2 regions of the Micromonospora sp. NPDC003816 genome follow, and region 1 is predicted to be linked to the other one. Evidence: riboswitches for the same ligand, from Rfam matches in the RefSeq annotation. Region 1 holds a riboswitch; the other holds the start of a gene.
The links. Region 1 has a riboswitch for S-adenosylmethionine ahead of ACFYTT_RS29565 (ABC transporter substrate-binding protein). Riboswitches for the same ligand answer to the same signal wherever they lie in the genome.
Positions count from the first base shown of each region.

Region 2: it holds a riboswitch for S-adenosylmethionine, as region 1 does, so the genes downstream of both, thrC (threonine synthase) here and ACFYTT_RS29565 (ABC transporter substrate-binding protein) in region 1, are expected to answer to the same signal.

Region 1 covers NZ_JBIANP010000017.1:36,389-41,528, reverse strand. Annotated here, with positions in the region: gene ACFYTT_RS29585 (urease accessory protein UreF) at 1-362, opposite strand, end outside; gene ACFYTT_RS29580 (urease subunit alpha) at 362-2,065, opposite strand; gene ACFYTT_RS29575 (urease subunit beta) at 2,062-2,427, opposite strand; gene ACFYTT_RS29570 (urease subunit gamma) at 2,424-2,726, opposite strand; SAM riboswitch class IV at 3,019-3,131, shown strand; gene ACFYTT_RS29565 (ABC transporter substrate-binding protein) at 3,393-4,235, shown strand; gene ACFYTT_RS29560 (amino acid ABC transporter permease) at 4,271-5,053, shown strand; gene ACFYTT_RS29555 (amino acid ABC transporter ATP-binding protein) at 5,050-5,140, shown strand, end outside.
Region 2 covers NZ_JBIANP010000004.1:79,566-84,705, reverse strand. Annotated here, with positions in the region: gene ACFYTT_RS16025 (GNAT family N-acetyltransferase) at 1-33, opposite strand, end outside; gene thrC (threonine synthase) at 317-1,603, opposite strand; SAM riboswitch class I at 1,613-1,748, opposite strand; gene ACFYTT_RS16015 (DoxX family protein) at 1,941-2,390, opposite strand; gene ACFYTT_RS16010 (DUF4232 domain-containing protein) at 2,793-3,479, shown strand; gene ACFYTT_RS16005 (ABC transporter permease) at 3,469-4,368, opposite strand; gene ACFYTT_RS16000 (alpha/beta fold hydrolase) at 4,368-5,140, opposite strand, start outside.

The sequences.
Region 1 (5,140 bases):
GCGGGCAGGTCGTCGAAGGTGTCACCGGGCCAGATCTCCCGCCCGGCCCGCAGCAGCGCCCGGCCCTGGCGACGGGACACCGCCCGTTGGGCCGGCGACGCGGTCCGGGCGTCCAGTTCGGCGTCGAGCCGCGCCAGCAGGTCCCGGCGTCCGGCCGACCGGGCGGCCCGACGGGACGCCGCCGCGAACGCCGCCGCGACCAGCCCGGCGGTGGCCAGCCGCCCGCGCAGGTACTCCCCCAACGTGGCCAGGTCGGTCACCCGCCCGGCCGCGACAGCCGCCTCCAGCCCCGACGAGTGGGCGTGCGCCCCCGCTGGGAACCGCCCGTCGGCAAGCAGCAGGAGCATGGTCGGCGCGCTCATCAGAACAGGAAGTAGCGCTGGGCCATCGGCAACTCGGTCACCGGGTCGGGTTCGACCACCTCGCCGTCGATGCGGACGGTGAAGGTGTCCGGGTCCACCTCGATGCGCGGCAGCGCACCGTTTTCCGGCAGGTCGGTCTTGCCGCGCTGCCGTACGTCGGCCACCGGCACCACCCGGCGACGCACGTCCAGGCGCAGCCCGGCGTCGAGCGCGGCGGGTGCCACGAACGCCAGGCTGGTGGCGGCGGCCGCCACGCCGTACGCGCCGAACATGGGGCGGGGCAGCATCGGCTGCGGCGTCGGGATCGAGGCGTTCGCGTCCCCCATCTGGGCGTACGCGATGAACCCGCCCTTGATCACCAGGTGCGGTCGGACGCCGAAGAACGCCGGTTCCCAGAGCACCAGGTCGGCGAGCTTGCCCGGCTCGACCGAGCCGATCTCGTGGTCGAGTCCGTTGGCCATGGCCGCGCAGATGGTGTACTTCGCCACGTAACGCCGGGCCCGGTGGTTGTCGGCGGCACCGTCACCGGGCAACGCCCCCACCCGCGCCTTCATCACGTGCGCGCTCTGCCAGGTCCGCAGCACGACCTCGCCGACCCGGCCCATCGCCTGCGAGTCGGAGCCGATGATCGAGATCGCGCCCAGGTCGTGCAGCAGGTCCTCGGCGGCCATCGTGGACGGTCGGATCCGGCTCTCGGCGAACGCCAGGTCCTCCGGCACCGCCGGGTTGAGGTGGTGGCAGACCATCAGCATGTCGAGGTGTTCGGCCAGCGTGTTGCGGGTGTACGGACGGGTCGGGTTGGTCGACGAGGGCAGCACGTTCGGTTCCCCGGCGACGGTGATGATGTCCGGCGCGTGCCCGCCCCCGGCCCCCTCGGTGTGGTACGAGTGGATCGCCCGGCCGCCGATCGCCCGCAGGGTGTCCGCGACGAACCCGGCCTCGTTGAGGGTGTCGGTGTGGATGGAGACCTGCACGCCCGAGGCGTCCGCCACCCGCAGGCACGCGTCGATCGCCGCCGGGGTGGTGCCCCAGTCCTCGTGCAGCTTGAAGCCGCCGGCACCGGCCCGCAGTTGTTCCCAGAGCGCCTCGGCGGAGACCGTGTTGCCCTTGCCGAGCAGCAGCACGTTGACCGGGAACGCGTCCAGCGCCTCGTGCATCCGGGCCAGGTGCCAGGCGTTCGGCGTGACGGTGGTGGCCCGGGTCCCCTCGGCCGGTCCGGTGCCGCCGCCCACCAGGGTGGTGACACCACCGGCCAGCGCCTCGGTGACGATCTGCGGGCAGATGAAGTGCACGTGGGTGTCGACCGCCCCGGCGGTGAGGATCCGGCCGTTGCCGGCGATCACCTCGGTCGCCGGTCCGATCACCAGCTCCGGGTGCACACCGTCCATGGTGTCCGGGTTGCCCGCCCGGCCCAGCGCGACGATCCGCCCGTCGCGGATCCCCACGTCCGCCTTGACCACGCCCCAGTGGTCGAGGACCACCGCGCCGGTGATGACGGTGTCCAGGGCCCCCTCGGCCCGGGTGGCCCGGGACTGCCCCATCGACTCGCGGATCACCTTGCCGCCGCCGAAGACCGCCTCGTCGCCGCCGGCACAGTGGTCGTGCTCGACCTCGATCAGCAGGTTCGTGTCGGCCAGCCGGATCCGGTCGCCCGTACTCGGCCCGTAGAGCGCCACGTAGCGCTCCCGCTCCACCATGCTCATGCCGTCGCTCCGCTCCGCTGCGCGCCGCCGTCGGGCACCGCCGTCGTCGGGGCCGGGTCCAGCGGGCCGGCGCACTCGCCGCGCAGGCCGGGGACGATCCGCGCGCCGCGCAGCGGCACCAGGTCCACGGTGCGGCTCACGCCCGGTTCGAACCGCACGGACGTGCCGGCCGGTACGGCGAGACGCTGCCCCCAGGCGGCGGACCGGTCGAAGTCCAGGGCCGGGTTGGCCTCGGCGAAGTGGTAGTGCGACCCGACCTGCACCGGCCGGTCACCGGTGTTCACCACGAGCAGCGTGGTCACCGGACGTCCGGCGTTGATCTCCACCGGCCGCGCCGCCGGCAGGATCTCCCCGGGGATCACGGGATCGGGTGGTGCACCGTCACCAGCTTGGTGCCGTCCGGGAACGTCGCCTCCACCTGCACCTCCCTCAGCAGCTCGGGGATGCCGTCCTGCACGTCGTCCCGGCTCAGGACGGTGCGGCCGGAGGCCATCAGGTCGACCACGGACGCCCCGTCGCGGGCACCTTCGAGGAGGAAGGCGGTGAGCACCGCGACGGCTTCCGGGTAGTTGAGACGCAGGCCGCGCTCGCGGCGGCGTCGGGCGACGTCCGCCGCCACGTGGACGAGCAGGCGGTCCTGCTCGTGAGGGGTGAGATACACGGGGTGCTCCCGGTGGGTTCCGCGCCCCGGACACCGTCGGCCCGGCGCCTCGACGCGCCGACCGCCGGTCGGGGTTCGCCCGCCGGTCCCGACCGCCACGTGCGCGGGGCCCGGGGTTTCCACCTCCCCGGTCCGCGTGACGGACCACCGGCGGTGTCGGGTCGGATGCGGACCGCACCGCCCACCGCTGAGCAGACCGTAAGGGATCACGCGGGCAGCGGGCAACACCCCGCGTGAGCGTGGTCATAACGGGTGGACGCTGCCCCGTCACGGGCTGCTAGCCTCGGCGGCAGGTCAAGAGCGTCAGCGTCAAGCCCCGGCTCGCTGGCCGGCAACCCTCGTCCGCGCAGGGGTGCCCCGGGTGAGGACCAGGCATCGGAGCGATCTCCGGTGCAAGCGTGGCCTGGTGTCCCAGGTCATCACGACCTCGAGGAGAGCCATGGCGTACCCCGATCGACCGGTTGCCTGCCGGCACCTGACCCGGCGTCGGCACGTCGACATGATGCGGGTGTGCAGCGCCGCGTGTAGCTGACCGCGTCGCCACCCGGCCGTCGACCCCACCCGGTCGGACGACCACCCCGTTCGTTCCCATCCTTCGCGGTCCGTCCCACGGCGGACCGTCGGTGTGGCACGTGCGTGCCCGCCGCCGCTCATCAGGAGACACCTGTGCGATTCCTTCCTGCCCTCACCCGGGCCGCCGCCGTCGGCGTCACCGCCGTGCTCGCCGCCGTCACCCTCACCGCCTGCGGCGCGGACGGTGACCCCGCCGAGAACCCGTACAACCTGCTCCAGCCGGGGGTGCTGCGGGCCGGCACGCTGACCGACGCACCGCCGAACGTGTACCTCAAGGACGGCGAGTTCACCGGGTTCGACAACGACCTGCTGGTCGCCGCCGCCGACAAGCTCGGGCTGCGGGTCGAGTTCGTCGGCACCGACTTCTCCGGTCTGCTCGCCCAGGTCAACAACCGCAAGTTCGACGTCGGCAGCTCCTCGATCACGATCACCGAGGCGCGGAAGAAGACGGTCGACTTCGGCAACGGCTACGACTTCGGATACTTCGGCCTCGACGTGCCCGCCGGTTCGACGCTGGCGAGCTTCGACGAGCTGTCGGGCAAGCGGGTGGTCGTCGTGCAGGGCACCGTCCAGGACGACTACGCCACCGGGCGTGGCCTCGACCCGGTGCGGGTGCCGGACTACAACGGCGCGATCAACCAGCTCAAGGCGGGCACCGCCGACGCCTGGATCGCCCCGGCCGAGATCGGCGAGAAGACCGCCGCCGACAGCGGCGGCAGGATCACGGTCGCGGCGAAGGAACTCAGCCCGGCACCCACCGCGTACGCGGTCGCCAAGGGCAACGACACGCTGCGCGAGGCGCTGAACCGGGCCCTGGACGAGGTCATCGCCGACGGCACCTGGACCCGCCTCCAGGAGCAGTACTACCCGGGCCGGCCGATCCCGGCCGACTTCACCCCGGGCAGCGGCGAGGTGTCGGCGCCGGCCGCCTCCTGAGGTAGGACGACGAGCGAGTAGGGCGGAGGTCGACCGTGGATCCGTTGCGCACCCTGTGGGAGACGTTCTTCGACTGGGAGTCGATGCGCGAGGCGCTGCCCGACATGATCACCGTCGGGTTGCCGAACACGCTGATCCTGGCGGTCACCGCCGCCCTGCTCGGCTCCGCCATGGGCATCGTGCTGGCCGTCGCGGGCATCTCGCGTACCCGCTGGTTGCGGTGGCCGGCCCGGGTCTACACCGACGTGTTCCGCGGTCTGCCGGCGGCGGCGACGATCCTGCTGATCGGGGTCGGTCTGGCGCCGTTGGGCATGCAGGTGTGGGGACCCAACCCGTACCCGCTGGGCATCCTGGCGCTGTCGCTGATCGCGTCGGCGTACATCGGGGAGATCTTCCGCTCCGGCATCCAGTCGGTGGAGGCCACCCAGGTGGAGGCCGCCCGCGCGCTCGGTTTCTCCTGGTGGGAGGCGATGCGGGTGGTGGTGATCCCGCAGGGTGTCCGGCGGGTCCTGCCGGCCTGGGTCAACCAGCTCATCGCACTGATCAAGGACTCCAGCCTGGTCTACTTCCTCGGTCTGCTGGCCAGCCAGCGGGAGCTGTTCCGGATCGGGCAGGACTACGCGGCCAACACCGGCAACCAGTCGGCGCTGCTGCTCGCCGGGCTCTTCTATCTGACCCTGACCGTGCCGCTGACGCACGTCGTCAACTGGATCGACCGGCGGCTGCGGCACGGCCGCCCGGCGACCGGACCGGCCGGTGACGACCCGGACGACCTCGACCTGGCGCTGCCCGGCGCCGCCGGAGGCAACCAACGATGAGCACCTCGGTCAGCCTGAGCCTGCGCGACGTACACCTGGCCTTCGGCCCTCACCAGGTGCTGCGTGGGGTGGACCTGGACGTCGCAC
Region 2 (5,140 bases), on a different contig from region 1:
GTCGGGACCGAAGGAGGTGATGGTGATGGCCATCTCCGCAGCCTGCGGGACGACCGACGAAGGGGCCAGCGATTATTCGCCGGCCCCTTCGGAAAGCTTGGTCGGGAGGGACGATCGCACAACGCCTCCGGCGCTGGGTCGTAAAGACTGAAAGTCTACGGCGAAACGCCCTCCCGCACGAAGCATCTTGCGCCGCCCGGTTCCTGCCGTCAAGTACTCGACGGCGTGTTTTCCGCACTCACCGCTAAAAGCCCGTTACCCGGCGGATCGGTCGGCGTGCAACATGCCACTTCGGGCGACGGGCTCGCGGCGTGTCTCAGCCGAGCAGGCCGGCGTCGCGGGCGGCCCGCAGCGACGGCTTGATCCGGTGGGTCGGCCCGACCTCGCCCGCGACCGCGTCGAGCGTCTTGAGCCCCTCACCGGTGTTGTAGACCACCGTCTCCGCGGTCGGGTCCAGCTTTCCGGACTCGACCAGCTTGCGCAGCACCGCGACGGTCACCCCGCCCGCCGTCTCGGCGAAGACCCCGGTGGTACGCGCCAGCAGCCGCACGGCGGCACGGATCTCGTCGTCGTCGGCGTAGTCCATCCAGCCGCCGGTCCGGCGTACCGCCTCCAGGGCGTACAGACCGGCCGCCGGGTCGCCGATGTTGAGCGACTTGGCGATCCCGGTCGGCTTGACCGGGGTGATGGTGTCACCGCCGCCGTGCAGGGCGGTGGCGATCGGGTTGCATCCGGCCGACTGGGCGCCGAAGACCTTCCACCCGCCGGCCGGCGCCTCGACCAGGCCGATCTCGACCAGTTCGCTGAACGCCTTGTCGACCTTGGTGAGCAGCTCACCGGAGGCCATCGGGATGACCACCTGGGCCGGGATCCGCCAGCCGAGCTGCTCGGCGACCTCGTAGCCGAGCGTCTTGGAGCCCTCCGCGTAGTACGGCCGGACGTTGACGTTGACGAAGGCGGTGTCCTCGAACTCGTCGGTCTCCACCAGCTCGCCGCAAAGCCGGTTCACGTCGTCGTACGAACCGTCGATGGCCACCAGCTCGCCGCCGTAGACGGCGGTGGTCACGACCTTGCCCTGCTCCAGGTCGCTGGGGATGAACACCACCGACGGGGTGCCGGCGCGGGCCGCGTGGGCGGCGACGGAGTTGGCCAGGTTGCCGGTGGAGGCGCAGGCGAACCGGGCGAAGCCGAGCGCCCGGGCGGCGGTCAGCGCGACCGAGACGACCCGGTCCTTGAACGAGTGGGTGGGGTTGGCGCTGTCGTCCTTGATCCAGAGCGGGCCGGTGATGCCCAGCTCGGCGGCGAGCTGGTCGGCGGCGACCAGCGGCGTGAAACCGGGGTCCAGGGTGACCCGGGTGGCCGGGTCCTGGCCGGCGGGGAGCAGCGCCGCGTAGCGCCAGATGTTCTGCGGGCCCGCCTCGATCTGCTCACGGGTCACGGTGGCGAGGGCCGCCGGGTCGTAGTCGACCTCCAGCGGGCCGAAACACTCGTAACAGGCGTGCTGCGCGGCCAACGGGTAGCGGGCGGAACAGGCGCGGCAGACCAGGGCGCGGGCGGGGCTGGCGGTGGTGTCGATCCCGGTAGGGGCGAGCGTCGACGTCATGTCCGAGTCCTCTCATCTTCCCCCACATCGCACCCTGCGGCGGGGACGGAATTGGCACCTGCCCCACGGGACGCTCAGCGATGAGCGCGCGGGGTGGTTGCCGGGGCGTCTTCGGGCCGTATCCCTCAGCCCCTCTGGATGAGGTATTCAGTTGTGCCGCCGAGTCTAGGCAATCCCGCCGCGCTCGTCAGCGTTCGATCTCAGCCTGTGAGCGATTCCTCACCGCCGCCACCACCCGCGCAAGCGCGTCGACCCTGGATCGGGCAGCCCCGGCAGCGCCGGGGTGACCTGGTCCAGGGTCGCGCACGAGCGTCGGTCGGTCACCGCACCGGCCGGGTCAGGCCGGTACGGACCTGCGTTCGGCCGCCTTCAGGTCCAGTGCGGCACCGTTGCGCTGGCGCAGCAGGTTGTCCAGCGCCCAGCTACCCGGGCCGAGCACCGCGATCAGCAGGAACGACCAGCAGAACAGCACCGACAGCTCGCCGTGGTTGCGCAGCGGCAGCAGCGCCTCGGGCTGGTGGACGACGAAGTAGGCGTAGGCCATCGAGCCCGACGCCACCAGTGCCGCCGGTCGGGTGAAGAGACCGAGGAGCACGAGGGCACCGCAGACGGCCTGGATCAGCGCGGCCCACCAGCCCGGCCAGGTGCCGAGCGGGACGGGTTCACCGCTCCCCCGGGCACCGCCGAAGACGCCGAACAGAGACGACAACCCGTGGCAGAGAAACAGCAGGCCGATGACCATGCGGAACAGGGACAGGGCCGGCCCGCCGAACCGGTCAGTACGCATTCCGGAACCTCCATTGTGGATGGACGAGGGCAACCAGAATGCGGGACTGATAAATATTTGTCGATGCAATCTCTTCCTTTGGGAACGCTCCCACATCGATGGTAGCGACTGGAACTCCCGAGGGAACCCCCCTCGGCGAAGATCATTTCGATCACCCTCCGTAACGACTCCCTGTACACCCTGGACATCTGACGGCAACAAGTCGCGGTCATCCGATCCGGGGCCGCGCGCCCACCCGGGTCCGGAAGCGGCCACCGTCGTCCCACCAGCCGGTACGCGGGGCGGTCCCCGACCGACCGGGAGGCCGTCCCGAAGCGCCCACCTCGCCACCCCGACTGCCCGCCGAACGATCGAGGACCGTGATGCGACGATGGGCCGATGCGAGAAATCCACGGGGGATCGATGCCGGATACGACCACGAGACGCGGCGACGGAGGCCGGGCCTACCGGCGTCCTCGGCTCGTCGCGCTGCTGACCGCCTTCGCGCTGCTCGCCGGCTGCGCACCGACCGACGCGTCCGGCAACGTCCCGGGTGACGGACCGACGGAGCAGGCCGACCCGGCCACGAGCCCGACCACGGCCGGCCCGGACGCGCCGGAGGTCTGCCCCGAATCGGGGGTACGGATCCGCTACCTCGGCGTCAGCGCGGCCATGGGGCTCCGGGCGATGGGCGTGGAGCTGGTCAACTGCGGCGACCGCCCGTACAAGCTGCGCGGCTATCCGGCGCTGCGTCTGTTCGACGGCGAGGGGGCACCGATCACCGTCCGGGTGGTCGAGGGGGCGGCCGGAATCGCCTCGGGCTTCGACGACCCACCCCGGCCGCTGGTGCTGGCACCGGGCGCCACGGCCGGAGCGGCCGTGATCTGGCGCAACCTGGTCGACGATCCGACCGTGGTCGCCACCGACGCCGCGCGGGTGGAGATCGCGGCGGCCAAGGGGCAGCCGGGGCAGGAACTCGACATGGAGGGGCCGATCGACCTCGGCAACACCGACCGGATCGGAGTCAGCGCCTGGAAGAAGCGGACGGGCCCGACGCCGACGCCCACCGAGTCGGCGGACGACGGCGTCGACGCCGCACTCAGCTGGTGATGTCCTTGCGGGTGAAGCGCCAGAAGGCGAGCCCCCAGAAGAGGGTGGCGTAGCAGATCGCCGAGACGGCGCCCCGGACGATGTCGTCGGTCTGCACCGGCGTGGAGAGCAACCCCAGCCAGGCGGTGCTGTAGTGGGTCGGCAGGAACGACCGGATCGCGCCGAGCGCGGTGATCTGGTCCAGGATGCTGGAGAGGATCCACAGCAGCACCGCACCACCCACCGCGCCCAGCGCGGCATCGGTGACCACCGAGAGCAGGAACGCCAGACCGGCGACGACCAGCAGGACGACCGCCAGGTAGCCGAGCACCGCGAGCAGGCGGAGCAAACCCTCGCCGGGTTCGAGCTGTGCGGCGACCGTGCTGCGCAGCGGCGACCAGCCGTACCGCAGGGTGCCGATCAGCAGGGCCGTACCGGCGAGCAGCACCAGCGCGAACGCCGAGTAGGCGAGCGCCACCAGCAGCTTCACCGTCAACAGCCGGGCCCGGGGCACCGGCACCGCCAACAGGTAACGCAGGCTGCCCCAGCTCGCCTCGCTGGCCACCGTGTCGCCGCAGAACAGCGCCACCACCACGACCAGCAGGAACGAGGCGGAGACGAAGATGGTGAACAGGGTGAAGTTCAGTCCGCCGGAGGTGGCGAACGAGACGAGGCTGCCGAACTCGCCCCGGCCGCTGTCGTCGTCACCCGAGTCGAACTGGAAGGCGATCAGGATGATCAACGGCAGCAGCACCATGAAACCGAGCGCCAACTGGGTACGCCGCCGCGCCGCCTGACGGCGGAACTCGGCGCCGAACGGCAACGTCCTCGACGGCCGGTAGCCGGCGGCGGCACCCGACGGAGCCACCCCGGACTCCTCCCGCGTCGGCTGCACGGTCGATCCCGCCATCACCGGTCCCCGCTTCCCCGAGAGTTCTCGCCCACCAGGGCGAGGAACGCGTCCTCCAGGCGGCGCCGGGGCACCACCCGGTCCACTCCGATACCGGCCCGTACCAACTCGGCGACCACCTCGCTGCGCGCGGTGCCGTTGGTGTCCACCACCAGGTGCCCATCGGCGTCGTCCAGCACCCGTACGCCACCGAGGTCGTTGAGCACGTCCCGGGCCGCGGTCGGGTCGCTCACCTCGAACAGCACGCTGGGCGAGTCACCGACGATGTCCTCCACCGGCCCGGAGGCCACGATCCGGCCCTTGTTGACCACCACGGCGTGGGTGCAGGTCTGCTCCACCTCGGCGAGCAGGTGACTGGAGACCAGCACCGCGCGCCCGTCGGTGGCGTACCGCTGAAGCACCCGGCGCATCTCGGCGATCTGTGGCGGGTCCAGCCCGTCGGTCGGCTCGTCGAGCACCAGCAGCTCGGGCAGGCCGAGCATGGCCTGGGCGATGGCCAACCGTTGCCGCATTCCGTGGCTGTACTTGCGGACCCGCCGGTGCACCGACGAGCCCAGACCGGCGATCTCCAGCGCCTGCTCGAAGTGCGCGTCGGCCTCCGGCCGTCCGGTCGCCCGCCAGTACGCCCTGAGGTTCTCCAGGCCGGAGAGGTGCGGCAGGAATCCGGGCCCCTCGACGAGCGCGCCGATCCGGGAGAGCACCGGCGAGCCCGGCACCAGCCGGTGCCCGAAGACGTAGATCTCCCCGGCGGTCGGCTGGGTCAGCCCCATCA